3 regions of the Pseudoalteromonas sp. J2K-J979 genome follow, and region 1 is predicted to be linked to each of the others. Evidence: predicted binding sites of a transcription regulator. Region 1 holds the regulator's gene; each other region holds the start of a gene.

Region 1 (10,778 bases):
AGAAATGATGGTATCCGCCTCTGCTGCACTCGCAGGAAAAACAGATACGGCAGTCGGCAATGCTGTCGGATCGAATATTACAAACATTTTACTGGTTTTAGGTCTTACTGCGATACTCAAACCTTTAAACGTCTCATCTGGTATTCTCAAACGAGAAATGCCGATACTGATTTTAGTCTCTGTCGCAGCTTGGTATATTTTTTCTGACAATTATTTTTCAATGCTTGAAGGCTATTCGCTGTTAATCGCGTTCATTATTTTTATTGGCGGCTTGATTTTCATTTCTACCCGCCAAAGCGAGATTGACGATCCTCTTGTTGCTGAGGCATGTGAAGATGTCCCTCAAGATGTTAGTAATGTAACAGCTATTACTTGGTTAATTGTTGGGATTATCTTGTTACCTATTAGCTCTCATTTTTTAGTCGAATCAGCGGTTGATATTGCAAAATATTTTGGCTTAAGTGATTTAGTGATCGGCTTAACCATTATTGCGATTGGTACGAGTTTGCCTGAATTAGCCGCTTGTATTGCAGGTATTTTAAAGGGAGAAGATGATCTCGCTTTAGGTAATATCATTGGCTCAAACATTTTCAATATTTTAGCTGTACTATCATTGGCAGGTATTATTAACCCATCCGTTATAGACCCTGCAGCAGCCAATCGAGATGCCATAATTATGCTTTTGGCGACCTTTGCACTCGTGGCAATGAGCCTAAGCATCCGCGGTACTCGCCGCATTAATCGCGCAGAAGGCGGAATACTTGTGATCAGTTTTGCCGCTTATCAATACTTTATTTTCTCTCAAGTAGCATAAAGGTTCTCAATTATGGCTTCAGAATTCATCGCTTGCGCCAAGCGAGTATTAAAAATTGAACAACAAGCAATTGAGCAACTTGTACAATATCTTAATCCAGACTTCGATCTCGCATGCGAGCTAATGTTTAAATGTAGGGGTCGAATCATCGTAGTTGGTATGGGCAAGTCGGGTCATATTGGAAATAAAATTGCAGCAACCCTTGCCAGCACAGGTAGCCCTGCGTTTTTTGTTCATCCAGGAGAAGCCAGTCACGGTGATTTAGGGATGATCACCAAAGAAGATGTCGTTTTGCTAATTTCAAATTCAGGTGAAACCAACGAAATCCTCAGTATCGTCCCCGTTATTAAGCGATTGGGAGCTAAAATGATAGCTATGACAGGTAATCAGACTTCTTCATTAGCAAAGCTCGCAAACGTCCATATTTGTATCAAAGTTGAACAAGAAGCGTGCCCGCTAGGTTTAGCACCGACTGCGAGCACCACCGCGACTTTAGTAATGGGGGATGCCCTTGCCGTAGCACTGCTCGAAGCCCGAGGTTTTACTGCTGATGACTTCGCACTTTCACACCCTGGTGGCAGCTTAGGCCGACGCCTGCTGCTTACAGTCAAAGATATTATGCATGCCGGTGACAGCCTGCCGATTGTTAATGAACAGGATATTATCCGTAATGCGTTACTGGAAATCTCAGCCAAAGGGCTCGGCATGACCGCCGTAGTTAATGCGAGAGGCGAACTGGCAGGATTGTTTACCGATGGTGACTTACGCCGTATTTTAGAACAACGAATAGATATCCATACCACTGAAATTTCAAGTGTTATGACTAAGCAGTGCTCCACAGTAACGCAAGATATACTTGCTGCAGAAGCACTCAATATCCTTGAAAAAAAACGCATCAATGGTTTATTAGTCGTTGACGAAACAAATCACCCCATTGGCGCCTTCAATATGCAAGACCTCCTTAAAGCAGGGGTAATTTAATGACTTTTGACCAATTATATCAACCAATTAGCTCTGAGATTGCAAATAAAGCGGCTCAAATTAAATTACTAATTTGTGACATCGATGGTGTTTTTTCTGATGGCCGTATTTACCTTGGTAATCAAGGGGAGGAACTCAAAGCGTTCAATACCAAAGATGGTTTTGGCATTAAATCACTCATAAACAGCGGTGTTGCGGTAGCCGTTATTACAGGCAGACGATCAGCAATTGTCGAACAGCGTATGAAGAGCCTCACCGTTCCTTATATTTACCAAGGTCAGGAAGACAAAATCGTTGCTTATGAAGACTTGAAAGTACAGCTAAACCTCCTAGACAACCAAATTGCCTATATAGGCGACGATAGTCCCGATCTGCCAGTCATGGAAAAAGTTGGTTTTTCTGTTGCCGTTCAAGATGCCCATCCATTGGTAAAGCGCCAATCCGACTACACGACTTTACTTCCTGGTGGCTTTGGAGCAGTAAGAGAACTCACCGATTTATTGATGCTTAGTCAAGGGTCAAGCTTGGGCGTACAAGGAACCAGCGCATGAATTTGGCTCGCCTAATCATTAGCGCCTTATTTTTAGTCCTAATGACGTGGCTTTGGTACCCCTATTTTACTCAGCCGCAACAAAAGCACACCCACAAAAAAGCATTAGTTGCCACACCTGATTACATTGCCACTGAACTTAAACAAACCGTTTTCGATGTTAATGGAAAGATTAGTCATAAAGTTGCAGCGACAAAAATGGAGCAATACCAAGAGTTAGGATTCACTCACTTTAGTGCTCCTATTTTCACTCTATATTCAGATAAAGGAACATGGACAATCAATGCCTCTGAAGCCACGCTGTATGACAGTAAAAAGCTCATATTAGAAGGGAGTGTTGAAGCCATTAACTTAGATAAAACCGCAATGCTACAAACGATCCAAGCCGATTACTTTGAGGTGGATATTAACCAATCGACCATGAATTCAGAGCGGCCAGTAATAATCACAGGGCCAAATATCTTAATTAAAGGTAAAGGACTAATTGCTAACTTTGAAACCGAAGTTATTGAACTCATTAACCACACACAGACCATTTATTATGACCAATAAAATTTTATTCATGCTTACGTTAATTGGATCAAGCATGCTTGCTCAGGCAGCACAACCTAATTCAAAGGTAATCATTGATGCGGACAACCAAAAAGCAGATATAAAACGCAACGTGATCATTTTTGAAAAAAACGTTGAAATTACGCATGACAAACGAAAAATTAAGGCTGAGTTTTTAGAAGCTTACCGTAGAGCTGAGTTAGGTGAAAATAAGCAGCTACTTGTCGCTAAAGGTAACCCAGCATCTTACTCTGAAACACTGCTAGATGGTACAGTGATCACGGCCAGCGCAAATGAAATCAGCTATGATGTCGCAACTGAAATCCTGTTAATTTCAGGTAAAGCCACCATCACTCAAAGTGGCCAAAAAATGAGTGCCGAGAAAATCACCTACGATATTAAGCAACAGCTAATCAGTGCGATTAAAGACGAAAACTCCACACAGCGCGTGCGAACCATTTTAACGCCATCTGAAAAGGACAAAAAATGACCACACTCAACGCCAAACAACTTGCCAAAAGTTATAATGGCCGCCAAGTGGTCAAAAACGTAGGACTGAGCGTAAAAGCTGGCAGCATTGTTGGATTACTTGGCCCTAATGGAGCAGGAAAAACCACCACATTTTATATGATCGTTGGTTTGGTCCCTAGTGATAAAGGCTTGATTACCATTGATGAGGAAGATATCACTTTACTTCCCATGCATAGCCGAGCCAGAATGGGCATAGGTTATTTGCCACAAGAGTCCTCTATTTTCAGAAAGTTAACTGTTTATCAAAACATTATGGCTATTCTAGAAACACGCAAAGAACTCAAAAAAGCGCAGCGAGAAGAGCAACTCGATAATCTACTAGAAGAATTTAATATCTGTCATATTCGAGATAGCCAAGGCATGGCTTTATCGGGTGGTGAACGCCGTCGTGTAGAAATTGCTCGTGCGTTAGCCGCAAACCCTAAATTTATCTTGCTTGATGAGCCTTTTGCTGGTGTTGATCCAATATCAGTGATAGATATAAAAAAAATAATTCGCCACTTAAAAAACCGTGGCATTGGTGTGTTGATAACTGACCATAACGTAAGGGAAACTTTAGATGTTTGTGAAACTGCTTACATAGTTTCACATGGCGAACTAATCGCAACAGGCACACCTAAAGAGGTACTTGAAGATCAAAAAGTACGTGATGTTTACCTAGGTGAACAATTCAAGCTATAGTTAATTAACTTCATAACTAAGTGCCATTTATTTTAATAACCAAAAGGATTGTTAGACGTAAATGAGGCAATCATTACAACTTCGTCTTGGGCAACAACTTACAATGACCCCACAGTTACAGCAGGCAATTCGCTTGCTGCAACTGAGTACTTTAGATTTACAACAAGAAATTCAAGAGGCACTTGATAGCAACCCGCTGCTTGAAGTTGAAGAAGCAGAATATGGCAATGATAATAACAACGATGCCAACGACTCCCAAAAAGAATCCACTGACGATCACGAGCATACCGCTGAAGTTGAAATAGAGTCATCAGATGCACTCAATAAAGATTCCCTCACTGACGAACTTCCTATGGATGTTGGCTGGGATGAATATGTCAGCGCAGGACCATCGACTTCGTCCTCAGGCCCAGCACCCGATAATGACACCCTTTATCAGGGTAGCACCTCTGAGTCATTACAAGATTATCTAATGTGGCAGCTGCGATTGACACCATTTAGCCCCACAGATGAAGCCATCGCCACGGCTATTGTCGAAGCCATCAATGAACAAGGTTACTTAACCTTATCAACCGAAGACATTTGTGACAGTATTGGCGAAGGCAGTGATGGTTTAGCGGTTGAGCTAGATGAAGTCGAGGCAGTATTAAAGCGTATTCAAGTCTTTGATCCTATCGGCATCGCTGCGCGGGACTTTCCTGAATGCCTACTGATCCAACTTAATCAATTTGATAAAAATACACCTTGGTTGGCACAAACAAAAGACATTGTAAAAGAACATATTGAACTTTTAGCTTCTCGTGACTATCGAACCTTAATGAAGAAAACCAAACTTAAGGAAAACGAGCTAAAAGAAGTCATGGCACTCATCCATAGCCTGAATCCTAAACCCGCTGACAGCATCAATACAGAACAGCCTGAGTATGTTATACCTGATGTATCAGTAAAAAAAATAAAAGGCCGCTGGGTAGTTGAGCTGAATTCGGAAAGCATGCCTAAGATTAGAGTTAATGATCAGTATGCCGCTATGAGCCGCTCAGTAAAATCCAGCGAAGATAGTCAATTTATTCGCTCACATTTACAAGAAGCAAAATGGTTTATTAAGAGTTTAGAAAGCCGAAATGACACGCTTTTAAAAGTATCTAATTGCATCGTTCAGCAACAACAAGCCTTTTTTGAGCATGGGGATGAAGCAATGAAACCTATGGTACTCAATGATGTTGCTGAAATGGTCGAGATGCATGAGTCAACCATCTCACGTGTGACGACTCAGAAATTTATGCATACCCCACGGGGCATATATGAATTGAAATTTTTCTTTTCAAGCCATGTCAGTACAGAAAATGGCGGTGAATGCTCATCAACAGCTATTCGAGCATTAATTAAAAAGCTAATCGCTGCAGAAAATCAGGCTAAACCTTTGAGTGATAGTAAAATTGCAGATATATTGGCAGAGCAAGGAATACAAGTGGCGAGACGCACGATAGCAAAATATCGTGAATCTCTCTCTATCCCCCCGTCAAATCAGAGAAAACGTTTGATCTGAGACGTAAAATAGAAGGAAAATGCTTATGCAACTTAATTTAACTGGTCGTCACGTAGAAATCACCGAGCCATTAAGAGACTATGTCACTAACAAATTTGCTAAGCTCGAAAGGCACTTTGATCATATCAATAACGTGCACGTTATTTTGGATATCGAAAAGCTAGTCCAAAAAGCAGAGGCCACACTCCATGTCACCGGTGGTGAATTATTTGCAACATCAGAGCATCAAGATATGTATGCGGCAATCGATGGCTTGATTGATAAACTAGATCGCCAAGTAATTAAACACAAAGAGAAACTTTCACGCCATTAATCATGAAACTAAATTCTTTTATTTCAAAGGACTGCACCAAAGCTGCAGTCCTTTTTCATAGCAAAAAGCGAATTTTAGAGCACATCAGTACTCTTGCTCACCAGCAACGACCTGACCTTTCTGAACAAGAGATTCTTGGCGCACTTCTAAATCGTGAAAAACTTGGAAGCACAGGAATAGGGCGTGGTATCGCAATACCCCATGGTCGACTCGCAGGATTAGATAAAAGCCTCGCTATTTTAATCGTCAATCAAGAAGCTATCGAGTTTGATGCGATTGATAATAAACCTGTCGATATTTTTGTAGCACTGCTCGTACCTGAAGATGAATGTCAAGCTCACCTACAGACGCTTGCAGCAATTGCTGATAAACTAAAGGACAAGCTATTTTGCAAACAATTACGTAATGCGACGTGCGATGAAGAGCTCTACGCCATTATCGATGCTGCGTAATCATCAAGGAGATGTACCGTGCAACTTATTATTATTAGTGGCCGCTCAGGATCGGGAAAATCCGTAGCATTAAGAGTTTTAGAAGATCTTGGCTACTATGCTGTCGATAATATTCCCGTCAATTTACTGCCCTCTTTAGTACGCAGCGTGTCAGATAGTTACGATAAAATAGCCGTAAGCATTGATGTACGTAACCTGCCCAAAGAGCAACAAGAGTTCAATGAAATTCTCGAATATTTACCTGAGTTTGCCAAACCATCATTATTTTATCTAGATAGTGACGATCAGACATTAATCCGACGTTTTTCAGAAACAAGACGCCTGCATCCACTTTCAATCAATGCTCAACCACTTGATTCAGCCATCAAACAAGAGAAAATGCTACTTGATGTTGTCGCCAGCCGTGCCGACATCATTATTGACACCTCTGATTTAAGCGTACATCAACTCGCTGAGTCCATTCGCGAGCGTGTTTTAGGCAAAAAAGACAATCAACTTATTATCACGTTTGAGTCATTTGGCTTTAAACATGGCATTCCTAAAAATGCAGATTATGTGTTTGATGCACGGTTTTTGCCAAACCCACACTGGGAGCCAGAGTTAAAGCCATTAAATGGTTTAGATCAACCCGTTAAAGACTATTTGGCCAGCCACAGCATAGTGCAAAAATTCACATGGCAAATCCAAACCTTTTTACAAACTTGGTTGCCTCATCTAGAGCGTAATAATCGCAGCTATCTGACCATTGCAATTGGTTGCACAGGTGGCCAACATCGTTCAGTCTATCTAGCTCAAACTCTAGCCGACAGCTTTTGTCGCAGCCATAAGAATGTAAAAGTCCATCACCGTGAGCAAGAGAAATAAGATGCGCTGCGAAGATACATTTTTGATTCAAAATAAGTTAGGTTTACATGCCAGAGCAGCCACAGCATTAGCTCAACTGGCACTGAGCTTTGACGCTAATATCACCTTACAGCAAGATACTAAAACCGCCGAAGCGGACAGCGTACTTGCATTAATGTTGCTCGAAAGCAGCCAAGGAAAAGAAGTTAAAGTCACTTGTGATGGACCTGATGCTGAGCTAGCTTTAATTGCTATCGGCGCATTAATTGCTGATAAATTTAACGAGCAAGACTAACTGAAAATTGAAAACTAATACGCTATACTTATCCAAAATCAATCACTTGCTTTAACCTATTAATCGATAAACAACACAGCATCAATCTGTTTGACTACCACCAACACTATTACAATAAAGAGCAGCCATGCCAGAAGCTATTGAACAAGACAACACCCAGCTAAGATTGCACGAAATAACCCGAGCACTTAATAGCGGTATGTTTGTTCATGTCAGGCGTATGCTGGCCCACATGGCACCTTGTGATATTGCCCTATTACTTGAATCCTCCCCTCATAAAGGCCGAACAGTCCTGTGGCAACTAGTCGACTCCGATCTCCAAGGCGACATCCTCGAAGAGCTCTCTGAAGATGTGCGAAATGGTATTATCGCCCAGATGGATCCAGCACTCATTGCGGCTGCTACTGAAGATATGGATGATGATGACCTCGCAGAAATGCTGCGAAGTCTCCCCGATACCATTTATCAAGAAGTTATCGGCTCCATGGCCAGTCAAGATCGTGAGCGAGCTGCGTTAGCACTTTCCTATCCGGAGGAGTCAGCCGGCGCCTTAATGAACACAGATACAGTGACCATCCGCCCAGATGTCACTTTAGATGTTGTTTTACGCTATTTGCGTCTTAAGGGTGAATTGCCTGAAGGGACAGATGAATTGTATGTTGTTGATAAAGATAATTGCTTTATTGGCGCTGTTTCATTAGCTTTACTCCTCACTCGTAGCCCCGATCTCACTGTGCGAAATGTGATGAATGATCATTGCGAATCCATTCCTGTCACAATGGATGAATCAGAAGTCGCACAACTGTTTGAACGTCATAACTGGATTTCAGCACCTGTTGTAGATGAACATGAACATTTACTTGGCCGAATTACCATCGATGATATCGTTGATGTTATCCGCGAGGACGCAGAGCATAGCATGATGAGTATGGCCGGTCTTGATGATGAAGAAGACACCTTCGCTCCTGTTGTGAAAAGTACAAAACGTCGCTCAGTTTGGCTAGGAGTGAACTTGATTACTGCACTTCTAGCAGCGTTTGTAGCCAGCTTTTTTGAGTCAACCCTCGACATTTTACCTGTATTAGCCGTTCTCAATGGTATTGTACCTTCAATGGGTGGCGTCGCCGGTAGCCAAACGCTCACCTTGGTGATCCGCGGTATGGCTGTCGGGCATATCAATCAAGCTAATCAGCGCTTTTTACTCGGCAAAGAGCTCGCGATTGGTGCCTTGAACGGCCTCCTTTGGGCACTATTAATAGCCGGCGTAGTCGCTCTTTGGAAATGGGATTTCACTTTAGGGTGTGTGATCGCTTTTGCAATGTTTATGAATCTGTTAGCTGCGGGGATTGCAGGGGCAAGTATTCCGTTGTTTTTAAAACGATTAAACATTGACCCTGCCTTAGCTGGTGGAGTGGTACTGACAACTGTCACTGATATTGTGGGTATTTTCGCTTTTCTTGGCACAGCGACCTGGTTTTTGCTTCCATAAATATCCACATCACCGAGAGCCTTATATTACGACATATAAAAAAGCACCTTTCGGTGCTTTTATTCATTGATACAAACTAGTTTCCTGCAACTTGCATTTGCTCTATCAAAATCGAGCCTGTTTTTACACTGCCACGTAAATCAAAGTCACCACCAATTCCTGCAATCGTTTTAAACATATCTTTCAAGTTGCCTGCAATGGTAATTTCACTCACTGGGTATTGAATTTGACCATTTTCAACCCAAAAACCTGCCGCGCCACGGGAGTAATCACCATTGACAGTGTTAACCCCTTGTCCCATTAGTTCTGTGACTAATAAACCGGTGCCCATTGTGGCAAGTAACGCGGCTAAATCAGGCTCGGTCTCACTGACTAACCAATTATGAATCCCCCCCGCATGACCTGTCGCTGTCATATTGAGTTTACGAGAAGCGTACGTGCCTAATAAGTATGTTTGTAATACACCATTGTCAATAATTGTGCGGTCTTGAGTTTTCACCCCTTCACTATCAAAAGGCGACGATGCCAGACCTTGCAAAATATGAGGTCGCTCAACCACATTAACTACATCACTGAATATTGGCTGACCTAAAGTATCTAAAAGAAAACTCGATTTACGGTACAGTGCACCTCCGCCAATACCAGCAACTAAATGACTAAATAACGAACTTGCGATATCCGCTCTGAAAATTACCGGATACTTACCTGTAGCAATTTTGCGACTATTTAACTTAGCGAGCGTTTCACTTGCGGCTTCAATACCAACTGATTGAGCTGATTTAAGGCCACTTTGCAGGCGCGAGAGCGTATACGCAGACTCACGCTCCATAATTTCACCATCTTGACCAATGACCATGCAACTAATGCTATGACGTGTACGCGGAAAACCAGCGATTAAGCCATGACTATTGCCATAAATCCGTAAACCTTGGTGAGAACTAAAACTAGCACCATCAGAGTTAATAATACGCGCATCATAATTTAATGCGGCATCTTCGGCCTGCTGGCACAAAGCAATCCCTTCATCTGGGGACACATCCCAAGGATGGAATAAGTCTAAATCAGGTGGGTTAAACTCAAGTAACGCTTTGTCTGCAATACCATTACAAGGATCTTCTGAGGTGTATTTAGCAATTTCAATCGCCTTTTTAACCACAGACTGAAGTGCGTCAGGACTTAAATCTGCTGTCGATGCTGAGCCTTTTTTATTACCAACATACACACTGATCCCTAGTGCCCCGTCCTGATTAAACTCAATCGTTTCAACTTCCCCCAAACGGGTGGTCACAGACAAACCTGACGTGCTAGACATTGCAGCTTCAGCTGTCGTTGCACCCAATGCCTTGGCCTCGCCTAAAGCTTGCTCAACTGCTGCTTTTATTTGTGTAATTTGATTATAAACAGTCTCTTCACGGGGTGAATTCATGAACTCTACTCGAAGGTTTAAATTAATTTAAGGATATCATAAGGCTCAGCACTTGAGCCTACTTTATAGAGAATTCACTGAAAAATTTACACAATAAAAATACCGAAAAAGCCTTATTTCGCTTTTGATAAAAGAAAAAACACTATCTATGAGCATTAAAACCAAGCTATTGATATAATCACAAGATTATTAATATATTTATCAAAAGCGAGCTTTGGCATCATCATGGCAAAAAAAGGCAAAAAAATACCTGAAGAAGAAATTATTTACATCTCAAAGAGCGAGCTAAAGCGCGAAGCGCAAGA
Region 2 (10,778 bases), 750 kb from region 1:
TTTAGTAAGTGCTTTGAATTATTAGACTTATTAATAAATAATTAGGCAGTTTAATTTTAAAAAAATAGTTTTTTTGAAACACTTTTAGCATCTAATGGTCAATAAAAGCGGAAAGCTGACCAGTTTAATATATATTTGCACGTAAAATAGCGCGCAATTGAGTTTGTAACTAAGGGAACTCCCATGAAAAGAGCCGTAATTACGGGGATCGGTATTGTTTCTAGTATCGGTAATGATAAACAGCAAGTACTAGAATCTCTTCAAGCTGGTCGTTCAGGTATTAAATACAACGAAGAGTTTGCACAATACAAACTTCGTAGCCAAGTGTGTGGTGCAGTCGACATTAATGTGGCTGATTTTGTCGATCGTAAAGCGTTACGCTTTATGGGTGATGCTGCGGCATATTCGTATATTGCAATGGCACAAGCTATTGAAGACTCAGGCTTAAGTGAAGAGCAAGTCTCAAATCCTCGTACCGGCCTTGTGGTTGGCTCAGGTGGTGGCTCATCAAAACATCAAGTAGATGCTGCTGACATTTTACGTGAAAAAGGCGTTAAGCGCGTCGGTCCGTATATGGTTCCGCGTACGATGGCCAGTACGGCTTCAGCGTGTTTAGCTACGCCATTTAAAATTAAAGGCGTAAACTATTCGATCAGTTCTGCTTGTGCGACTTCAGCACATTGTATTGGAAATGCTGTTGAGCAAATCCAGTTAGGTAAGCAAGATGTCGTATTTGCTGGTGGTGGTGAAGAGCTTCACTGGACACTGGCGATGGAATTTGATGCTATGGGTGCACTGTCGACTAAATATAACGAAACCCCAGAGAAAGCCTCACGTACATATGATGCAAACCGTGATGGGTTTGTTATTTCTGGTGGTGGCGGAATTGTTGTTGTTGAAGAGTTAGAGCATGCACTTGCTCGTGGCGCGCACATCTACGCTGAAATTGTTGGTTATGGCGCGACATCTGATGGTTATGACATGGTTGCACCTTCAGGTGAAGGTGCGGTGCGTTGTATGCAGCAAGCTATGGCGAATGTTGAAGGCCCAATTGATTATCTCAATACTCACGGCACATCAACTCCTGTAGGTGATGTGAAAGAATTAGGTGCCATTCAAGAGGTCTTTGGTGGTAAATCGCCTGCAATCAGCGCGACTAAGGCGATGACAGGTCATGCCTTAGGTGCTGCGGGTGTGCACGAAGCAATTTATTCGCTGCTAATGCTTGAAAATGGCTTTGTTGCGCCATCAATTAATATTGATGAACTTGATGAACAAGCGGTTGGTTTAGATATTGTGACAGAGAAACGCGATGTTGCACTCAACACAGTTATGTCAAATAGCTTTGGTTTTGGTGGTACGAATGCCACGTTAGTTATGCAAAAGTATAAAGGCTAATTTGCGTTTTTATACCAATAAAAAGGCCGCCTAGAGCGGTCTTTTTTGTTATTTAAAAGGCTGTGTCGTTTGCCTATCTCCGTTACAATGACATGATACTCACATAAAGGACATTTTAATGAAGATTTTAGCCGATCAAAACATGCCATTGGTAGAAGAGTATTTTGCTCACTTTGGTGACGTTTCGCGTTTTGATGGTCGCTCTTTAACGGCTGAGCAGCTAAAGGGCGTTGATGTTTTACTTATTCGTTCAGTGACCTCAATTAATGAAGAAATGCTGCAATTTGCTGAACAGCTCAAATTTGTGGGTACCGCTACGATCGGTACAGATCATGTAGACCAAAGTGCGCTGGCTAAACGTAATATCGCCTTTACAAATGCGCCTGGTTGTAATGCTGTCGCAGTGGCTGAGTTTGTGATTAGTGCTATTTGTGCCTTGTCTCAGCAGCATCATTTTGAATTAGACAGTAAAGTTGTCGGAATTGTCGGGCTGGGGAATATCGGTATTCGCTTGCACCGGAAATTAAAGGCAATCGGAATAAACACGCTATTGTGTGACCCATTTGTACAAGAGCAACACCCAGATCTTCAATTTGTTGAACTCACATACTTATATCAGCATGCAGATATTATTAGTTTTCATGTCCCCTTGATTAAAGGTGGTCCACATGCGACGAGACATTTATTAAATAAGCAGGCACTTAACTTGCTTAAACCGAACGCGATTATTATTAATGCGAGCCGCGGTGATGTTATCGATAATGATGCGCTGAATACTTATCTGTTTGGTGATCATGATCATCATGTTGTGCTCGATGTATGGGAAAATGAGCCAATTATCAACGAACAACTTTTAGATAAAGTTGAGATTGCTTCAGTCCATATTGCAGGTCATACCCTTGAAGGCAAAGCTCGGGGCACTCAAATGCTGTATCAAGCGTTGAGCGAGTTGATAGACTGCCCAGCCCCATTACAGTTAAAAGATTTTTTACCGATCACCGCGATAACCAATATGACGTTATCTCCCTCATTTGATATTAAAAACCTGCCGCAGTTAGTGCATAGTGTTTATGATATTCGACGAGATGATGGTATTGTGCGCGCCGAATTACAAAAGAAGGGCTTTGACTTCTTACGTAAAAATTACCCCATTCGCCGTGAGTTTTCTGCTTTAACCCTAGAGTGCGCGTCGAATGAGCAAGCTTTAATGTTGTCTGAGTTAGGGTTTACTATTGGCAATGCAGCGTTACTAAAATAAGGTATTTTCATTATGTCTCAACAATACAATGTAGCTATATTAGGTGCTACAGGCCTGGTAGGCCGTCAAATTATTGAAACTTTAGCGGATCGTAAATTTCCTGTTGGATCGTTATACCCGTTGGCAAGCAGCCGAAGCGCAGGTGAAGATATCAAATTCCAAGGGCAAGAGATAGAAGTGCAAGATGTCGAGTTATTTGATTTTAGCCAAGCACATATTGCTATCTTTTCAGCTGGCAGTGAAGCTTCTCTCAAATATGCATCGATCGCTGCTGATGCAGGTTGTGTTGTCATTGATAATTCATCAGCTTTTCGAAATGATTTTGAGATCCCATTGGTGGTTCCTGAAGTGAACCCGCACAGTTTAGAAGACTACCGTAATCGCAACATTATCGCTAATCCAAATTGTTCAACCATTCAGATGATGCTCGTAGTGAAGCCTATCTATGATGTATATGGAATAGATCGCATTAATGTATGCACATACCAAGCTGTCTCGGGTGCAGGAAAAGAGGCCGTAGATGAATTAGCAAAGCAAACGGCAAATCTAATGAATGCTCGTCCAATGGATAATCAAGTATTTCCGAAACAAATCGCGTTCAATGTGATCCCTCAAATTGATGAATTTACAGATAATGGTTACACCAAAGAAGAGATGAAAATTGTCAATGAGACTCAAAAAATCCTCGGTGATTCAACTGTTGCTGTTAATCCTACAGCTGTCAGAGTTCCCGTATTTTTTGGTCATTCTGAAGCGATACATTTAGAAACGCGTATGCCGTATGATCTTGAGCATGTAAAGTCATTATTACGTGATGCGCCTGGGGTTGAGTTGATTGAAGATGATCAGGACTATCCAACCGCAGTGAGTGATGCAAGTGGGAATGATACTGTCTATGTTGGCCGTTTAAGAGCCGATATTAGTCATCCACAAGGATTAAATTTGTGGGTGGTATCGGATAACACGCGAAAAGGTGCGGCTACCAATAGTGTACAAATTGCTGAAAAGTTAATAGAAGCATACCTTTAAATTAACTCAAATCGAGTAGGTTTAGCATTAAGTTAAGCCTATTGTGGGTAAATAAATTAAAACAGGCCAGTGAGCCTGTTTTATTATTTTTAGGCCCATAAAATTAAAGTTGTGCCAACTATTGCCGCTGTAGGATGAAAATGACAGTTAAGCTAATTTGTTATTTTTGCTCTATAAATATTTATTTAATATCTAACGTGTTCATTTTTAAAGTCTTTCAATGGATATTCATGATCATCTGGTTTATAGTTTGACATTGGAACAAAGCTTGCAAAATTATAATAACCAAGTTTGTGTATTTTCAGTTCAATACATAAATATATTTTAGAAAGTAAAGGAATAGCATGCGCGGTTTATCCTCAATTTTACTTTTATTGTCAGTATTACTTATGCCATTAAGTTCAGCTGATGAAAGCACTCGTTTAAAAGGCCCGAAAGGGGTTGATTATGGCGAGCAGGGCCGAGCGTATGGGCCGGTAAAGTCGAGTGATACGCTTTGGCGGATCGCAGTTAAAATTAGACCTGATAACTCAGTGACAATTTACCAGGTGATGCAAGCGCTGTATGAAAAAAATCCAGACTCTTTCCTCGATAAAAATATTAATCACATCCGGGATGGTGCTTATTTAAAAATCCCCTCAATAGGAGAGATCCGCAGTATCGAGCCAGAGCTTGCTAGGCAAAAGTCAGATCAAGACGATGAACTGTGGGAAAAAAAGAAAAGTGGCACACTTGAATCATCAGAAATTAACCTAGTCGAAAAGAAAGTTACCCAAGCGCGACAATCTGATGTTGAAGAAGCCAAACTTGAGATTAAAAAAGAACTGAATGAATTAAAGCAAACCCAAAGTGAAAACCTCGTTGACTTACAACAAAAATTTAAATCTTCTGTCGATAATGCTGAAGCAATTTTAGCTGAAAACAACAAGCTAAAATCGCAACTTGAACTCATTTCTCAAGAATTAGAGCTCGTCAAAGCTCAGCTTGGCAATGATAGTCAAATTCAACAACAGCTGCGTGAAATGTTGGCATTGCAAAATGAAGAAATAGCAATGCAAAAGGCAAAGTTAGCTCAAGAAGAGCAAGGTACTGATTGGGGTAAAGTGTTTTCAGATCCACTTTATATTGCTTTGTTTTCGAGTATTCCGGCGATTCTCATCATTGTGGGGGGATTCTTGTTTGTTCGTAATCGCAACAAAGATGAGTCAGAGCCTGAACCATTGTTTGATACGCCCGCACCTTTAGCACCCGCACCGCCTCCACCGCCATTTGAAGTTGACTCTACTCCTGACTTAATGTCGATGGATGACAGCTTAACAGATGATAATCTGACGGATGATAGTTTAGATGATTTGCTTGATGATTCTATTCGGTTGGATGATGAGCTCGATAGTGATGATATGCTACCTGAACCGGATGATATTCTATATGAGGAAGATGAGCCAGAACTTGATATCGACGATATGGATGGCGACTCGTTACTGAATCAAGATGAACTGGATGGTCTGTTAAGTGATGATCTCGTTTTTGATGATGGCTCAGACGAATTAGATGATCTTGTGCCTGATTTACCTGAGGCAGAGGCGAGCACTGATATTTTAGCCGATGATGATATTGATGCATTACTGCAGCAAGATTTTGATACCCCAGCTGATGATGATTTGTCATCAGATACCGACATTGAAATTGATATTCCAGAAGAACTCGAACCAGATGATGCTGTAAAAGAAGACGATATCGATGGATTGATGGATGAGCTAAGTGCGCCCAATGACGTGGTCGCTGGTGATGATATTGATGCTTTGCTTGATAGCGCCCCGACTAAAGGTATTGCGTCAGATGATGAAGTTGATGATTTATTAAATAGCAGTTTTGACGGTGATGACTCAGCGCTTGATGACTTAGATGACATTGATGCAATGCTTGCGGAAGTCAATAGTGCACCTGACTCAGTGGTACCTGATAAAGAAAGTGAAAATACCAGTGATGCACTCAATGACATTGATGCATTACTAGCTGAGGATGAAGTTGAGCAAGGTGCAGATGATGATTTAGACGGCCTGTTGGATGACTTAGATCTCAACAGTACCGAGCAAAGTACAGAAGACGATTCACTCGATGCTCCAGCAGACGAATTAGAAGACTTAGTTTCTGATATTGAAGGATCGGATGGTTTAGATGGTCTGTTGGATGACTTAGATCTCAACGGTGCCGAACAAAGTACAGAAGATGAAACACTAGCTGATCCAGCAGACGAATTAGATGACTTAATTTCTGAAATGGAAGATTCCGAAATTGAAGGTTCTGATGAGGTTGATAATGTAATCGACTCTGAAGAGATAGCAGCCGAAGCCTCCCCAGAGCCTATTAATGAGCCAGACGATTTAGATAATCAGTTGGCTGACTTAGATCTCGACGGTGTCGAGCCGAGCATAGAAGATGAAACACTTGCTGATCCAGCAGACGAATTAGACGACTTGGGTTCTGAAATTGAAGTTTCTGAAATTGAAGGCTCAGATGTTGATGATGTAATCGACTCTGAAGAGATAGCTGCAGAAGCCTCCGTTGAGTCAGAGGATTTAGATGGTTTGTTGGATGACTTAGATCTCGACGGTGCCGAACAAAGTACAGAAGATGAAACGCTAGCTGATCCAGCAGACGAATTAGATGACTTAATTTCTGAAATGGAAAATTCTGAAATTGAAGGTTCGGATGTTGATGATGTAATCGACTCTGAAGTAGCAGCCGAAGTCACCCCAGAGCCTCTTGATGAGTCTGATGATTTAGATGGTTTGTTGGATGACTTAGATCTCGACGGTGCCGAACAAAGTACAGAAGATGAAAAACTTGTTGATCCAGCAGACGAATTAGATGACTTAATTTCTGAAATGGAAGATTCTGAAATTGAAGGCTCAGATGTTGATGATGTAATCGACTCTGAAGAGATAGCTGCCGAAGTCACCCCAGAGCCTTTTGATGAGTCTGACGATTTAGATGGTCTGTTGGATGGCTTAGATCTCGACAGTGCCGAGCCGAGCACAGAAGATGAAACACTTGCTGAACCAGCAGACGAATTAGACGACTTGGCTTCTGAAATTGAAGGCTCAGATGTTGATGATGTAATCGATTCTGAAGAAGCTGCCGAAGTCACCCCAGATCCTATTGAAGAATCTGATGATTTAGATGACCCGTTGGATGGCGCTAATGGCAGTGAAGAATTACCAACTGAAAAATCAACGGGGGAGCTAAATGACCTTGAACCTCAAACACCTTATCAAAATACAGATAATTTTGAAGCAACAGATGTCGACTCTTTCGAATTAGCTGCTGAACTTGATGATATTGATTTGGGCGATGATCCCCTTCTGGATGCGAATGATATTTTAGCCGATGAAGATATTCAGCTCGAAGATGTTGACCTTGAGCTAGAAACTGAAAACGACTTAGATTTTAATTTCGATGAGCAGTTAGAACAAGATCATGCTGACACCCCTAGCATCGAGTTAGAAGAATACCCTGAGCTAGAGCTCGATGATGCATTAGCTGAATTAGAAATAGGTGGGGTTGATACTTCACAAACGGAGCGGGATCTCGCTCAATCATTAGCACAACCAGAGTCATTGACAGAATTAGATGACGATTTAGCGCTTGATGAAGATGCAGACGATGAATTTACCGATTTAGGAGACGCATTTGATGATCTCGCAGAGCAAGGGCAATCAATTGCTGATTTAGAAGCCGATTTACTAAGTACAGAGCAACAATTGAGTGACAGCGAGACCGAGCGTGATGATGCACTTAATAGCTTACTGAATGAATCAGTAGAAGAATCGCCCCTTATTGAGGATGAGTTAGATGAGATCCCGCTAGAAGCCGATTTGATTGACTCTTTAGAACATGCAGACTTTGACTCATTGCTAAGTGAACTTGGCGATGATGATGAGATTGATAATGAAGCGTTCGAACTCGATTTTGATAACCTATTAGCAGAGGAAAGTCTCGATGATGAGCCATTAGCAGATCTTGAAGATGATCTGAACGATGATGGGGATTATCTTGATATTGAACAGCTACTTGAAGAGAGTGACGATCAAATTCCGGAAGAGGAACCATATGATAAAGTGAGTATGGACGTCGGTCTGGGTGAGTTTGATCAGCTCCTTGCAGATGAAGAAGGATTAGATGTTGATAACGAGAGCGGTGGGTTTTCTGCCAAATTAGATTTAGCTCGCGCTTATCTTGAAATTGAAGATCTAGAAAACGCCCGTAGAGCGGTGCAAGATGTGATTAATAATGGGCCTGAAGAAGTTCAACAAGAAGCTGAAAGGTTAATGAGTAAATTAACTCGTTAGTGTCAATTTGTTATGGGGTATTAAATGCCAAACACGTGATGACGACGAGTTATTAGTCTTGAAACGTAGCGATAGAGCCATAAAAAACGCGAATTACCAAAAAGGTCATTCGCGTTTTTTATTCATTTAGATATGAGAATTAACTGTGGTAATTTTCACATGCTTCTAATGTATTTTCGATTAAACTCGCTACAGTCATGGGTCCAACACCACCTGGAACAGGTGTAATGAAACTCGCGCGTTGTTCAGCTGCTTGGTAGGCAACATCACCGACTAATTTACCATCTTCTAAGCGATTGATACCGACATCGATAACGATTGCGCCTTCTTTGATCCATTCGCCAGGAATAAATGCGGGTTTACCGACTGCTACAACCACTAAATCTGCACGTCGTACATGCTCTTCAAGATTTTGTGTAAACTTATGGCAGACCGTCGTAGTACAACCAGCCAATAATAATTCAAGTGCCATCGGGCGGCCAACGATGTTTGATGCACCAACAACGACCGCATCCATACCTTTATAACGAACGCCAGTAGAATCTAATAAGGTAATAATACCCTTTGGCGTACAAGGCCGCAGAGCAGGCATACGTTGTGCTAATCGACCAATATTATATGGATGAAAACCATCTACGTCTTTTAGAGGTGTAATACTTTCTAGGATTTTCTCGGCATCTAGTCCTGCAGGTAGGGGTAATTGTACAAGAATGCCATCGACTTCTGGGTCGGTATTAAGAGTATTAACAAGCTCTAATAGTTGCTGTTCTGATGTATCGCCGGGTAAGTCATAAGATTTAGATACAAAGCCGACTTCTTCACATGCTTTACGTTTTGAACCTACGTAAACTTGTGACGCAGGATCTGCGCCGACCAATACAACAGCTAGGCCAGGTGCGCGAAGCCCCTTTGCTAGTCGTTGTTCCACACGTTGCGCAACAGATGTTCGAACCTGTTTTGCAATCGCCTTACCATCGATGATGTTTGCCGTCATGGTTGACCTTTTAAAATTGGGTTATTACTAGAGCAAATCGCATTTTCTCATGAAAGGACTTGTACGCCAAGTTAGCATTAAGTAGATATGAAAAGTTTTGATGTTTAAATACACAAAAGCTATAAAAAATCAGCACTCTGCTTTAAAATTAAGCACTTGAATTTTTTTATTGAAAAAGTGTTTGACCTGAACCAGCCAAATCACTATTATGCACCCCGTTGTCACAGAGCAGTGCTCAGTTATAACAGAAGTATCGGCGATTAGCGCAGTTTGGTAGCGCACTTGGTTTGGGTCCAAGGGGTCGCAGGTTCAAATCCTGCATCGCCGACCACTTTAAGCACTTGCGAAGTAAGATGCGCCCGTAGCTCAGCTGGATAGAGCAACGCCCTTCTAAGGCGTGGGTCGAAGGTTCGAATCCTTCCGGGTGCGCCATTTTTGTGTAGCGGTGACTGTAGCTCAGTTGGTAGAGCCCCGGATTGTGATTCCGGTTGTCGTGGGTTCGATCCCCATCAGCCACCCCATTCACACAACATTTTAAAATGAAAATTCAGTTCGGCGATTAGCGCAGTTTGGTAGCGCACTTGGTTTGGGTCCAAGGGGTCGCAGGTTCAAATCCTGCATCGCCGACCACTTTCTCATCATATCCTTATGTTCGGCGATTAGCGCAGTTTGGTAGCGCACTTGGTTTGGGTCCAAGGGGTCGCAGGTTCAAATCCTGCATCGCCGACCAGTTTTAATCTATTCCTATCTCTCGTATCTTTTTTAATTAATTCCTATATTTCAAAAATTTAACTAGTTAGCTTAAATAATTAATTCCTATACTCGACTAAAGCAAATATTACGTTATAATGCCGCGTCTATTTGTTTAATAAGAATGCGTCCATCGGGCGTGAGCACAGTGCTTGCCATTGTGTTTAAGGAAGGCGTTTCTACGCCAAAAATACGAAGATTGAGGTAAATCATGCAAGTTTCTGTTGAGACGACTCAGGGCCTTGAGCGCCGTCTGACCATCACTGTTCCAGCTGAGAACATTGACTCTGAAGTAAAAAAACGCTTACAACAACTATCAAAAACTCAACGCATTGATGGTTTCCGTCCAGGTAAAGTACCTGTGTCAATCATTAATAAGCGTTACGGTACCGCAGTTCGTCAAGAAGTGGCGGGCGAGTTAATGCAGCGTAAATACTACGAAGCAGTGATCGCTGAGAAATTAAACCCAGCAGGTGCTCCTACTTTTGCTCCTAAAGCATTAGAAGCAGGTAAAGACTTAGAATTCTCTGCAACTTTTGAAGTTTATCCAGAAGTTGAGATTAAAGACTTAGAAAAAATCAATGTTGAAAAGCCAGTTGTTGAAGTAACTGATGCTGATCTTGCAAAAATGCTTGAAACATTACGCAAGCAACATGCTAGCTGGGCTGAATCAGATGCAGTGTCAGCTGAAAATGACCGTGTAACAATTGATTTTGTAGGTACTATCGATGGTGAAGTATTCGAAGGCGGTAAAGCTGAAGATTTCCCATTAGAGCTTGGTCAAGGTCGTATGATCCCAGGTTTTGAAGATAATATCTTAGGTAAGAAAGCAGGCGAAGAAGTCGTAGCTGATGTTACTTTCCCTGAAGAATACCATGCAGAAAACTTAAAAGGTAAAGCGGCACAATTCACTATCACAGTGAAGAAAGTTGAAGTGCAGCAATTACCAGAGTTAAACGAAGAATTCGCAGCACTGTTCGGTGTAGCTGAAGGCGGC
Region 3 (10,778 bases), 610 kb from region 1:
TGCTAATTTAGGAAATAAAGCGCTCACCGGTGATGCGAAAAGTAGTTTTCATACTAAGTTGATGTCGCGCTTAAAAGACCTCGAAACTCAAGTGAATGATATGTTGTTATTTGCTAAAAGTGGCGAACAACAGGTGGTCGAAAAAGTATCGCTACAGCAATTATTGAGTGAAGTTAAAGCGGGTTCAGAGGCAATGATGAATTTAAATCATGCCCAATTAACGATTGAATTACCTGAGCCTGATATTGAAATTACGGGCAATAAAACAGCGCTTGCAGGGGCCATTGGTAATCTCATCCATAACAGTGTCCAAGTGATCGGAAAAGAAGCAAAAGTAGTCTTAAGCGCTAAACGTGATGAGCATCTGGTTAATAGTGTCACAATTTCAGTATCTGATAATGGCCCGGGAGTTCCTGATGAGCTGAAAAGCAAAATATTTGAGCCATTTTTTACCACCCGTAGTCAAGGGACAGGGTTAGGGCTTGCGGTCGTCAGCTCAATTGCAGCTAGTCACCAAGGCCGAGTGAGCCTGAAAGATAACGCTGCAGGTGGGAGCACTTTTAATATTCATTTACCTGTATTTCCAACTGCTGATACTTCGGAGGAAGCATGAACGAGAATACCATTTTAGTTGTTGAAGATGATGCTGGCTTAAGAGAAGCATTGATCGACACTCTTGAACTTGCTGGCATTGCTTGTATTGAAGCTGATTGTGCTGAAACGGCATTGATGGAGCTGAAAAAAAGCAAAGTGTCGTTAGTTGTGAGCGACGTGCAAATGGGCGCGATGTCCGGTATTGATCTCTTAAAAAGCATTAAGCTGAATTACCCAGAAATGCCCGTTTTGATGATGACTGCATACGCAACGATTGATGATGCAGTTGAAGCAATGCGTTTAGGCGCAATTGACTACATGGCGAAACCGTTTGCCCCGCAAGTGTTATTAAATATGGTAAGCCGATACTTACCAGAAAAAGAAAAGGAAACCGATGGCCCTGTGGTCGAAGATCCCAGCAGCCTAGCACTACTTGAACTTGCTCAAAAAGTAGCCCGCTCTGAAGCGTCGGTGATGGTGATGGGGCCAAGTGGTTCCGGGAAAGAAGTGTTGGCGAGGTACATTCACGACCACTCCGATCGGGCTGATGAGGCTTTTATCGCTATTAACTGTGCAGCCATTCCTGAAAATATGCTCGAATCAACTTTGTTTGGTTATGAAAAAGGCGCATTTACGGGAGCGATCCAAGCTTGTCCAGGTAAGTTTGAACAAGCACAAAAAGGCACCATCTTACTTGATGAAATCACCGAAATGGATTTGAGTTTACAAGCCAAATTACTTCGAGTATTGCAAGAACGAGAGGTCGAACGCTTAGGCAGCCGAAAAACTATTTCTCTTGATGTTAGGGTGCTGGCAACCAGTAACCGAGATTTAAAACAAGCGGTGGCTGATGGCGTTTTTCGTGAAGATTTGTATTATCGACTGAATGTATTTCCATTGGAGTGGTTGCCACTTAAAGATCGCCCAGAGGACATCATTCCTTTAGCGAAACACCTGATTGCTCGTCATTGCCTTAAAGCGAAGCAACCTCTGGCAGAATTGACCGAAGCGGCGCAAGATAAGCTTTATATGCATCTGTGGCCAGGTAATGTGCGTGAACTTGATAATGTCATTCAGCGAGCGTTGATTTTACAGCATGATCATATTATTGATGAAGACGCTGTTTATTTAGAAACGTTAAAGCCTAAATTGGTAAGCGCCACAGCTGAACATCCACTAGAGATTAATTCATCATCAAGCTTTAAAGATGAGTTAAAAGATCAAGAAAATAAAATTATTCTGGATGCGCTTGAAGCGTGCCAAGGTAGTCGTAAAGAAGTGGCGGATAAACTCGGTATTAGCCCACGGACTTTACGTTATAAACTAGCCAAAATGCGAGATGCTGGGATCAGTGTTCCAGCTTAATAGAGACTCAGTTTCTAGTATTATTTGAAGCCAGCAATGCTGGCTTCTTTATTGTCAAAACTTTGGCGAGCAACTAAATATACCGTTTTATTTTTTTTAACTTTATGTAATTTAAGGTTTTTTAAACTTGGTACGATGATTGCTTTTTCGAGTGATAGTTAAGTTTATTTTCGAGAATAGTATGAACGTATCAGGTAATACACTTTTACAAGAAATGCAGTCGATTGCATTTGAAGCGGGCAATAATGTCAGCAATCAACTTCCTATCAAAGAATCTTCAAGCGCAGAATTTAGTAGTTTGCTGAAAAATGCATTAGATACAGTCAACGAATTACAACAAGACTCTAAGCAAAAAGTGACTGCCGTAGAAATGGGCGACCGACGCGTTTCGTTAGCTGAAGCGATGATTGCTTCACAAAAATCGTCAGTAGCATTTGAAGCGACCGTTCAGGTTCGTAATAAATTAGTCGAAGCTTATAAAGATATTATGAACATGCCTGTGTAGGCATGATGGAGTAAGATTGTGGCGCAAGATAATCAAACAACAGACCTCGCATTAGCCAACTCTGGTGGTGGCATGATGAGTAGTGAGGATTCGAATGACAATGAGCAAGAGCAAAAATCTGGCTTTTTGGGCGCGTTAAGCGGCGTTGATGTCTTACGTCAAGTGACGTTGGTTATTGCGTTAACAATCTGCTTAGCGATCGCTGTTTTTATCATCATTTGGGCACGCCAACCCGATATGCGCCCGTTGGGCAAGATGCCCACTGAAGAGTTAATCCAAACACTGGATTTTCTTGATGCACAAAAAATTGAATATACCTTAGATGGCAACACGGTATATGTACCTGAGAGCAATTATCAAGACATCAAGTTGAAGATGACGCGTGAAGGATTAGATCATTCACCTAATTCAGGCACAGATATCTTAATGCAAGATATGGGGTTTGGAGTCAGCCAACGATTAGAGCGTGAACGCCTCAAACACAGCCGTGAGCAGCAGCTTGCCCGAACCATTGAAGAATTACAAAATGTGGTACGTGCCAAAGTATTATTGGCTATTCCAAAAGAAAATGTGTTTGCCCGCAGAGAAAAATCCCCTTCAGCCACAGTGGTACTGACATTAAAGCGTGGTCGTATTTTAAATGGTGAAGAAGTCGATTCTATAGTAGATATTATCGCCTCAGCTGTGCAAGGGCTTGAACCGTCACGGGTGACAGTGACGGATCAAAATGGGCGTTTATTAAACTCTGGATCGCAAAACTCATTAGCAGCACGCTCAAGAAAAGAATATGAAGTGGAGCGTAAGCGCGAGCAAGAATACTTAGAAAAAATCGACTCAATCATGATCCCTATAGTGGGCTTAGGAAATTATACCGCCCAAGTTGATTTGATTATGGATTTTAGTTCAGTCGAAGAAACTCAAAAACGCTACAACCCAGACTTACCTGCGGTGCGAAGCGAGATGACCCGTGAAGAAAATAACATTGGCGGCTTAGCTGTTGGTATTCCTGGAGCTTTAAGCAATCAACCGCCAGTGAATTCGGCTATTCCAGAGCAAGCTACGGGCGGCAGTGCCAGTGCGAGTGCACCCAGTCGTAATCATAAAGAAGCCACGCGAAATTATGAGCTTGACACCACCATTTCACATAAACGTCAGCAAACTGGTGTAATAAGAAGAATTAGTGTCTCTGTTGCGCTTAACTATAACACTATTGCAGGGGCTGAAGGTGCAGATGCGACTCGCGAACCAAGAACTCAGCAAGAGCTTGCAAATATTCGTCGCTTACTGCAAGGAGGCATTGGCTTTGATATGCAACGGGGTGACGCTTTGGAAGTCGTTACAGTACCATTTGTTCAAGAATATATAGAAGCCGCCGAAGAATTACCACTTTGGGAGCAGCCTTGGTTCTTCAAGATTGCCCGTTTAGTGATGGGTGCGTTAGTGATTATCGTCTTGATTGTGGCTGTCGTTCGTCCAATGCTTAAGAAACTGATCTACCCTGATGATACATTAGAGAGTTATGATGATGATGCAATGAGCTCAGGTGTAGATATTGGTGATAGCACCTTAGATATGCTTAATCAAACATTTGATGAGTCAGCGGTTGGTTTTGCACCTGATGGCACTTTGCAATTGCCAGACTTACATGGTGATGATGATTTATTGAAAGCGGTTCGTGCTTTAGTGGCGAATGAACCTGAACTCTCCTCTCAAGTAGTGAAAGCGTGGTTAACAGAAGATGACTGATCAAGAAGCAAGTAAAGGGTTTGACGTTGATAAGCTCGATGGGGTAGAAAAAGCCTCTATCCTTTTATTGAGCTTATCAGAAGAAGATGCAGCGCAAATTCTCAAGCATTTAGAGCCTAAGCAAGTGCAAAAAGTCGGTATGGCGATGGCGAGCCTTGCTGATTTGAGCCAAGATAAAATTAGCGCTGTTCATCGTTTATTTATCGACCAAATACAAAGCTTTAGTACGATTGGCTTCCAATCAGAAGATTTCATTCGTAAAGCATTAACGGCAGCGTTAGGTGAAGAAAAAGCAGCTAACTTGATTGACCAAATAATCATGGGGTCGGGGGCAAAAGGCCTCGATTCGCTGAAGTGGATGGACTCAAAGCAAGTGGCAAATATCATTCGTAACGAGCATCCCCAAATTCAAACCATTGTGTTGGCCTATCTGGATCCTGAGCAATCTGCAGAGATTATTTCTCAGTTCCCAGAAAAAGTTCGGCTAGATTTAACGATGCGAATAGCCAATCTTGAAGAAGTACAACCAGCAGCCTTGCAAGAATTGAATGAGATCATGGAGAAACAGTTCGCAGGCCAAGCGGGTGCGCAAGCAGCGAAGATGGGTGGCTTAAAAGCGGCTGCCGATATTATGAACTACCTTGAAACCAATGTTGAAGGTCAGTTGATGGATTCAATCCGTGAACATGATGAAGAAATGTCACAACAAATCCAAGACTTAATGTTTGTATTTGAAAACTTAATGGATGTTGATGATCGGGGCATACAAGCGATTTTACGAGATGTCCAACAAGATGTCTTAATGAAAGCCATTAAAGGTGCTGATGAAGGCTTGAAAGACAAAATACTTAAAAATATGTCTAAACGTGCGGCCGAAATGTTGGCTGATGATCTCGAAGCGATGGGCCCTGTTCGGATCAGTGAAGTTGAAGCAGCCCAAAAAGAGATTCTATCGGTGGCACGACGTTTGGCTGATTCGGGCGAAATTATGCTGGGTGGCGGTGGCGGTGAGGAATTCCTATAATGACATCACCAGCGTCGTTTGGAGTCATGCATGGCTAATACATTTTTAAAAGGGCATCAGATCCAATCTGAAGAAGCTGTGCGAGAACTGCTAAAAAATTGGCCCGTTCCGGAAGTGACTGACGAGCGCAAAAAACGCGATGGCCGCTCGACAGCTTTTGGTACACCCATGGAGCAACAATTTAGATCTAAGCCAAAACAGGTTGAGCCACAAGCGGAAGAAGAACAAGAACCTGCTCCACTCACACTGCAAGAAATCGAACAAATTCGTCAAGATGCGTTTGATGAAGGAATGACTCAAGGGCATGCCGAAGGTTATGCCATAGGGCTTGAAGAAGGGAAATCTGATGGTTTAAAACAAGGCTTTGAAGAAGGGGCTGAGCAAGGAAAAGAACAAGGTCTAGAAGAAGCAAAACCCTTAATTGAAGAAAAGCTTTTACAACTTCAAACCTTGATTCACGGCTTACAAAAGCCACTTCGCGACTATGATGAACACGCTGAAAAGCTGCTCGTTCAATTAGCGGTTTCTCTTGCTGAAGCGGTGGTGTTCACTGAAGTAAAAACCAACCCTCAAGCCATTTTATCAACCCTTAAACAATGCATTGAAGCCTTACCGCATAATGCTCAAGGGATAGAGCTTGAACTTCACCCTGATGATCTTCAACTCATAAAGCAAAGTTACGGTGAAGACGAAATAGAAAAGCGCGGCTGGTTTTTAAAAGCCGAGCCGAGCATTGAAGTTGGGGGTTGCATTGTTAAAACACCAACATCTTCAATCGATTACACAGTTAAATACCGTATATCAGAAACCTTGGATAGCTTTTTGCATAACTCAGGAATCGACCGTCAAAATCACGACGAGTAATCATGTCTGAGACCGCTTTACCTGAAAAGTTAGCCAAATACAGTCAATATGTCCGAAAAGTGCCGCCCGCTGTTGCGGGAAGTTTGACTCGAGTGGTGGGGTTGACTCTCGAAGCGCGGGGTGTGAAAGCCCCTGTGGGGAGTCAATGTCAAATAGAGACACTAAACGGTTTTATAGATGCTGAAGTCGTTGGCTTCAATGGTGATATTTTATATCTCATGCCCAATGATGCCATTTCTGGTGTCTTGCCCGGTGCACGTGTCATTCCTCAAGTAAAAGAAGCTGGCTTACCTGTCGGTATGGCTTTGCTGGGTCGTGTAGTCGATGGACTCGGTCGTCCAATTGATGGCTTAGGCGCGATTAAATCTGAAAAAAAACTCAAATTTGCACAACATGCCATTAACCCATTAGCTCGACGAGCAATCAGTGAGCCCATGGATGTCGGGGTACGTGCGATTAACTCGGTTGTGACGGTTGGTCAAGGGCAACGAATGGGGCTCTTTGCTGGCAGTGGTGTGGGTAAATCTGTCTTACTCGGGATGATGACTCGAGGATCTGCTGCGGATGTGATTGTAGTCGGATTAGTTGGTGAGCGTGGCCGCGAGGTTAAAGAGTTTATTGAAGAGATTTTAGGTGACGAAGGTCGCAGGCGTTCTGTGGTGGTCGCTGCTCCTGCGGATGCATCGCCCTTAATGCGTCTAAAAGGATGTGAAACCGCCGTGACAATTGCCGAGTACTTTAGAGATCAAGGTTTGAATGTTCTATTGTTACTTGACTCAGTAACGCGTTACGCAATGGCACAGCGTGAAATAGCATTGGCGGTTGGTGAGCCGCCGGCAACAAAAGGATATCCACCTTCAGTGTTTGCAAAACTTCCTGCGTTAGTTGAACGAGCGGGTAATGGTGGCGAAGGGCAAGGTTCTATCACTGCGTTTTTCACCGTGCTTTCTGAAGGGGATGATATGCAAGATCCCATTGCCGATGCCGCTCGGGCTATTCTCGATGGGCATATTGTATTATCGCGAGAACTCGCCGACAGTGGTCATTACCCTGCGATAGATATCGAAAAGTCAATTTCACGTGTTATGCCGCAAGTGGTGTCTGAGGCGCATATGCAACAGGCTCGAGTGCTCAAGCAAGTCTATTCTTTATATCAGCAAAATAAAGATCTGATAACCTTAGGTGCATACCAAAAGGGAGCTGACCCTATTTTAGATAAATCAATCTCGATGATGCCGAGTGTGAATGGTTTCTTACAACAAACAATGAAAGAAGTGATCCCGTACGATGAGGCGCTGCAAGGCTTAGCGCGATTATTAGGTCAGGCTTAACACGATTGAGAGGCAGGCAATGGCAACAAAACAATTCACCTTATTATTAAAGCTGAACCAAGAGCAAGAAGAAGCGCGCCGTTCTGAGTACCTACGAGCTGAACAATACCTAAGAGATAACCAAGCAAAGCTAACAGGACTATCAGAGTTTAGACTCGACTATATGAAGCAATTAAATACCCGTGGACAACAAGGGTTAAGCAGCAGTAATTTTAATCAATTTCATGCATTTATTAATAAAATTGAATCGGCGATGACGCAGCAAATTGAGGTAATTAATACTGCTAAGCAAGTTGTCGAACAACGTAAGGGAATTTGGTTAACTCAACAACAAAAAACAAAAGCAATTGCTAAGTTGATAGAAAAACAAGTGCAGGCACAGCAAGCTAAATTACAAAAAGAAGAACAAAAAATGCTCGATGAATTCAGTACTAATATGTTTATGAGGGTTAAAAATTCACAGTTGGTCTAGTTTTTGCTTTTAATTTTATCTTAGTCTGGAATTAAGCGTCACTAGTTGGTTTTGGCACTTAAGTTAGCACCCTGGGGGGATTTATGGCAAGCATTGGCAATAATGTAAGTTTAGCTTTAAATGTTGAAAAAAAACAAAGTGCTGAGGCAAGTTCAGAGTTAATAAGCGAAGGTAAGGGTGAGTTTTCTACGCTGTATTCTCAAAGTATGTCGTCTGATAAAGTGGATAAGCAAACACCCAAACAATGGTCACAGACTGAAGGCGACAAAAGTGGCAATAAGTCACCGCTTACCGCTGACTCTGCAATAGAGGAGGAGTTAGTATCCTCTAAATCGGAGAGTGAACCACAGTTTGAATCGGTTTCTGAGCTTAATAACGAATCGGCAAGCCCCGAAACTGCCAGTGATATCCTAGATCTTACGCCTAATAACTTGACTGACTCTATTGGTCAGTTGCTCAACCAATTACATGACTCAGCAAATGCGACTGTTTCTGTTAACCATTTTTTCAAAGCAGCGCAGCTTGGTGATTTATTGATTGAAAACAGTGACAATCAGTTTAATGATGAGTCTGGACTCATGGCTGCACCGCTTTCTTTTTCGACGATTTCAGTTGATAAACAAGCGACTCATGATATTGGAGATGGTTCATCGGAAGTAAAGCTTGGCGAGGATCAGCTTCAAGATCAAGTCATTGATTTACTCTCTGGTTTAAAAGAAAGAATATCCGATCTTTCATCTAGTCAACGTCAAGAGTTGAGCCAGCAAATAGACTTGGCGATGGATAATCTCGTTGGACTTTCAGAAGCGTTGAGTGTTGATAAACAGCTTTTAAGTGATGTGCTAAAGCAATTACAAACATTGTTATCAGGTGAATTTATAAATGCTCAGTTTGTTGATGAAGGTTTATCTGTTGACGGGGTTAAATCGAATTCGGCTGATTTAGGAGCAGGCCATAAGGCAAGTGAAAAAAAAGTACAAGTCAATGAACAATTAATGTCGGCAGAGAAGTTCACACAGGCTACAAACGGTGCTAAAAATGAAATGATGCTCAGTGCAGCCCAAGATGCGAGTAAATCACCAGTTGTAAATGTATTTAACAGCCAGAGCAATTCTGCCAATATTGGACAAACATCAAGCCCTGTAGTTCATGCTCAAACCGTGGACATGTCTGATATTGAATCTCAAGCGACTCCTAAATTTCAAACGGATGCTTTATTGGCAGGCTTTGCCACGCAATCACACAAAGACCCGAAACAACTCGAGCAAGCGCTGAATAGTCTGATAGATAAAATGCTTGCAGAACAGCCTAATCAAGATCAAAGTCATGCATTGAGTCAATTTACGTCTTCATCAACGGCAGATACACAGGGTGATGCCTTGAGCAACCTGTATAGTACTGCCAGTTTAAATCAGCTCACGCAACAGCGAACTCAGCAAATACAGACAGGACCAATCGAAGCGCAATTGCAGCAGCCGTTGAACATTCTTCGTTCTGAAGCTGCAAAAGAGTTGCATGATCGGGTGACGTTTATGTTAGGACTCAACAAAAAAGAAGCGGAAATTCGTTTAGACCCACCAGAGCTTGGAAGTATGCAAATTAGAGTTCGCAGTGATGCCGAGCAAGCTCAAATCAATTTTGTCGTTCAAAGCCAACAAGCAAAAGAAGCGCTCGAGCAATCTTTGCCTCGGTTACGTGAAATGTTGGCAGAACAAGGGATTCAATTAGGCGAAAGCAGTATTGAACAACACAGTGAATCTAAAGATGACAATAATGATGGCTCAGATGCCCAACAAGGTAAGCAAGGCGCTGATTCAGATGAAGAAATTGAACAAACTTCGCACATTAGTGCTCGAATTGCAGGCAGTCGACTCGGTGGCGTTGATTTTTACGCATAACAATAATTGCTATTATCCTGAATTCAAAGCAATAATATAAAGAGTTTAATTACAGAGATATCATTATGGCTGACGAAAAAGATCTACAAATAGAAGAAGGTGGTGGTAAAAGTAAGAAAATGCTGTTTATCATCATTGCTGTGGTTGTATTAGCGGCAGCTGGTGGCGGCGCATTTTTTATGATGTCTGGTGATGAGCCAGTGGCCGCAGAAGAGACATTGGCCGAACCCGGTGGCGCGCCTGCCGAAGGTACTGCGGCTTCTGCGAATACGGCCTCGGCTGAAATGGGCACAGCTTTATATGTTGGTATGCCAAGGCCATTTGTATTTAATGTACCTGGGGCAAGTCGTGACCGTTTAGTGCAAATAAAAGTGCAATTGTTAGTGCGCGGCGATGCCAATGAAGAAACAGCCAAAAAACATATCCCACTGATCGAAGGTGCGCTTTTAGGGGTGTTTGCGACTTCAAATGCTGATGAGTTGAGTACCAGTGCAGGTAAAGAGTCACTCAGAACAAAAGCGCTTAAAGAAGTGCAAGATAAATTAATTGAGATTGAAGGCAACAAAGTCGTTGAACGAGTTTTGTTCACCGGTTTTGTCATGCAGTAGTAAGGAGAGAGGGTGAGCGATTTATTATCCCAAGACGAAATAGATGCCTTACTCCATGGTGTCGATGACGTTGAAGAAGATGAGATAGACGACGGCGAAGATGGCAGTGGCTCCTCCGCCTCGCAATATGATTTTTCGTCTCAGGATCGTATTGTTCGTGGTCGGATGCCCACCCTTGAAATTGTTAATGAGCGCTTTGCTCGGCATATGCGGATCAGTTTATTTAATATGATGCGTCGCACAGCTGAAGTGTCAATTAACGGCGTTCAAATGATAAAGTTTGGCGAGTATATCCATACTTTATTTGTACCGACTAGTTTAAATATGGTGCGGTTCAGACCACTAAAAGGGACGGGGTTGATCACCATGGA

The links. The regulator sigma-54, encoded in region 1, starts transcription at its own class of promoters, with help from an activator protein. The targets are predictions, from matches to a motif close to GTTGGCACGNNNNTNGNNT.
Positions count from the first base shown of each region.
Region 2: the regulator sigma-54 is predicted to act here: its motif matches at 3,941-3,959, upstream of AC3KVK_RS05475 (FimV/HubP family polar landmark protein).
Region 3: the regulator sigma-54 is predicted to act here: its motif matches at 2,086-2,104, upstream of fliE (flagellar hook-basal body complex protein FliE).

Region 1 is NZ_CM200281.1:413,814-424,591, reverse strand. Features, by position in the region: gene AC3KVK_RS02010 (calcium/sodium antiporter) at 1-814, shown strand, start outside; gene AC3KVK_RS02005 (KpsF/GutQ family sugar-phosphate isomerase) at 827-1,795, shown strand; gene kdsC (3-deoxy-manno-octulosonate-8-phosphatase KdsC) at 1,795-2,346, shown strand; gene lptC (LPS export ABC transporter periplasmic protein LptC) at 2,343-2,897, shown strand; gene lptA (lipopolysaccharide transport periplasmic protein LptA) at 2,887-3,387, shown strand; gene lptB (LPS export ABC transporter ATP-binding protein) at 3,384-4,109, shown strand; gene AC3KVK_RS01980 (RNA polymerase factor sigma-54) at 4,171-5,655, shown strand; gene hpf (ribosome hibernation promoting factor) at 5,681-5,968, shown strand; gene ptsN (PTS IIA-like nitrogen regulatory protein PtsN) at 5,971-6,420, shown strand; gene rapZ (RNase adapter RapZ) at 6,439-7,284, shown strand; gene AC3KVK_RS01960 (HPr family phosphocarrier protein) at 7,286-7,558, shown strand; gene mgtE (magnesium transporter) at 7,686-9,047, shown strand; gene pmbA (metalloprotease PmbA) at 9,124-10,473, opposite strand; gene yjgA (ribosome biogenesis factor YjgA) at 10,696-10,778, shown strand, end outside.
Region 2 is NZ_CM200281.1:1,166,153-1,176,930, forward strand. Features, by position in the region: gene fabB (beta-ketoacyl-ACP synthase I) at 184-1,398, shown strand; gene AC3KVK_RS05465 (4-phosphoerythronate dehydrogenase) at 1,517-2,656, shown strand; gene AC3KVK_RS05470 (aspartate-semialdehyde dehydrogenase) at 2,669-3,685, shown strand; gene AC3KVK_RS05475 (FimV/HubP family polar landmark protein) at 4,030-8,037, shown strand; gene folD (bifunctional methylenetetrahydrofolate dehydrogenase/methenyltetrahydrofolate cyclohydrolase FolD) at 8,177-9,031, opposite strand; tRNA gene AC3KVK_RS05485 (tRNA-Pro) at 9,286-9,362, shown strand; tRNA gene AC3KVK_RS05490 (tRNA-Arg) at 9,387-9,463, shown strand; tRNA gene AC3KVK_RS05495 (tRNA-His) at 9,477-9,552, shown strand; tRNA gene AC3KVK_RS05500 (tRNA-Pro) at 9,585-9,661, shown strand; tRNA gene AC3KVK_RS05505 (tRNA-Pro) at 9,685-9,761, shown strand; gene tig (trigger factor) at 9,993-10,778, shown strand, end outside.
Region 3 is NZ_CM200281.1:1,028,807-1,039,584, forward strand. Features, by position in the region: gene AC3KVK_RS04860 (sensor histidine kinase) at 1-613, shown strand, start outside; gene AC3KVK_RS04865 (sigma-54-dependent transcriptional regulator) at 610-1,959, shown strand; gene fliE (flagellar hook-basal body complex protein FliE) at 2,141-2,464, shown strand; gene fliF (flagellar basal-body MS-ring/collar protein FliF) at 2,483-4,210, shown strand; gene fliG (flagellar motor switch protein FliG) at 4,203-5,234, shown strand; gene fliH (flagellar assembly protein FliH) at 5,265-6,098, shown strand; gene fliI (flagellar protein export ATPase FliI) at 6,101-7,429, shown strand; gene fliJ (flagellar export protein FliJ) at 7,449-7,901, shown strand; gene AC3KVK_RS04900 (flagellar hook-length control protein FliK) at 7,985-9,799, shown strand; gene fliL (flagellar basal body-associated protein FliL) at 9,865-10,407, shown strand; gene fliM (flagellar motor switch protein FliM) at 10,420-10,778, shown strand, end outside.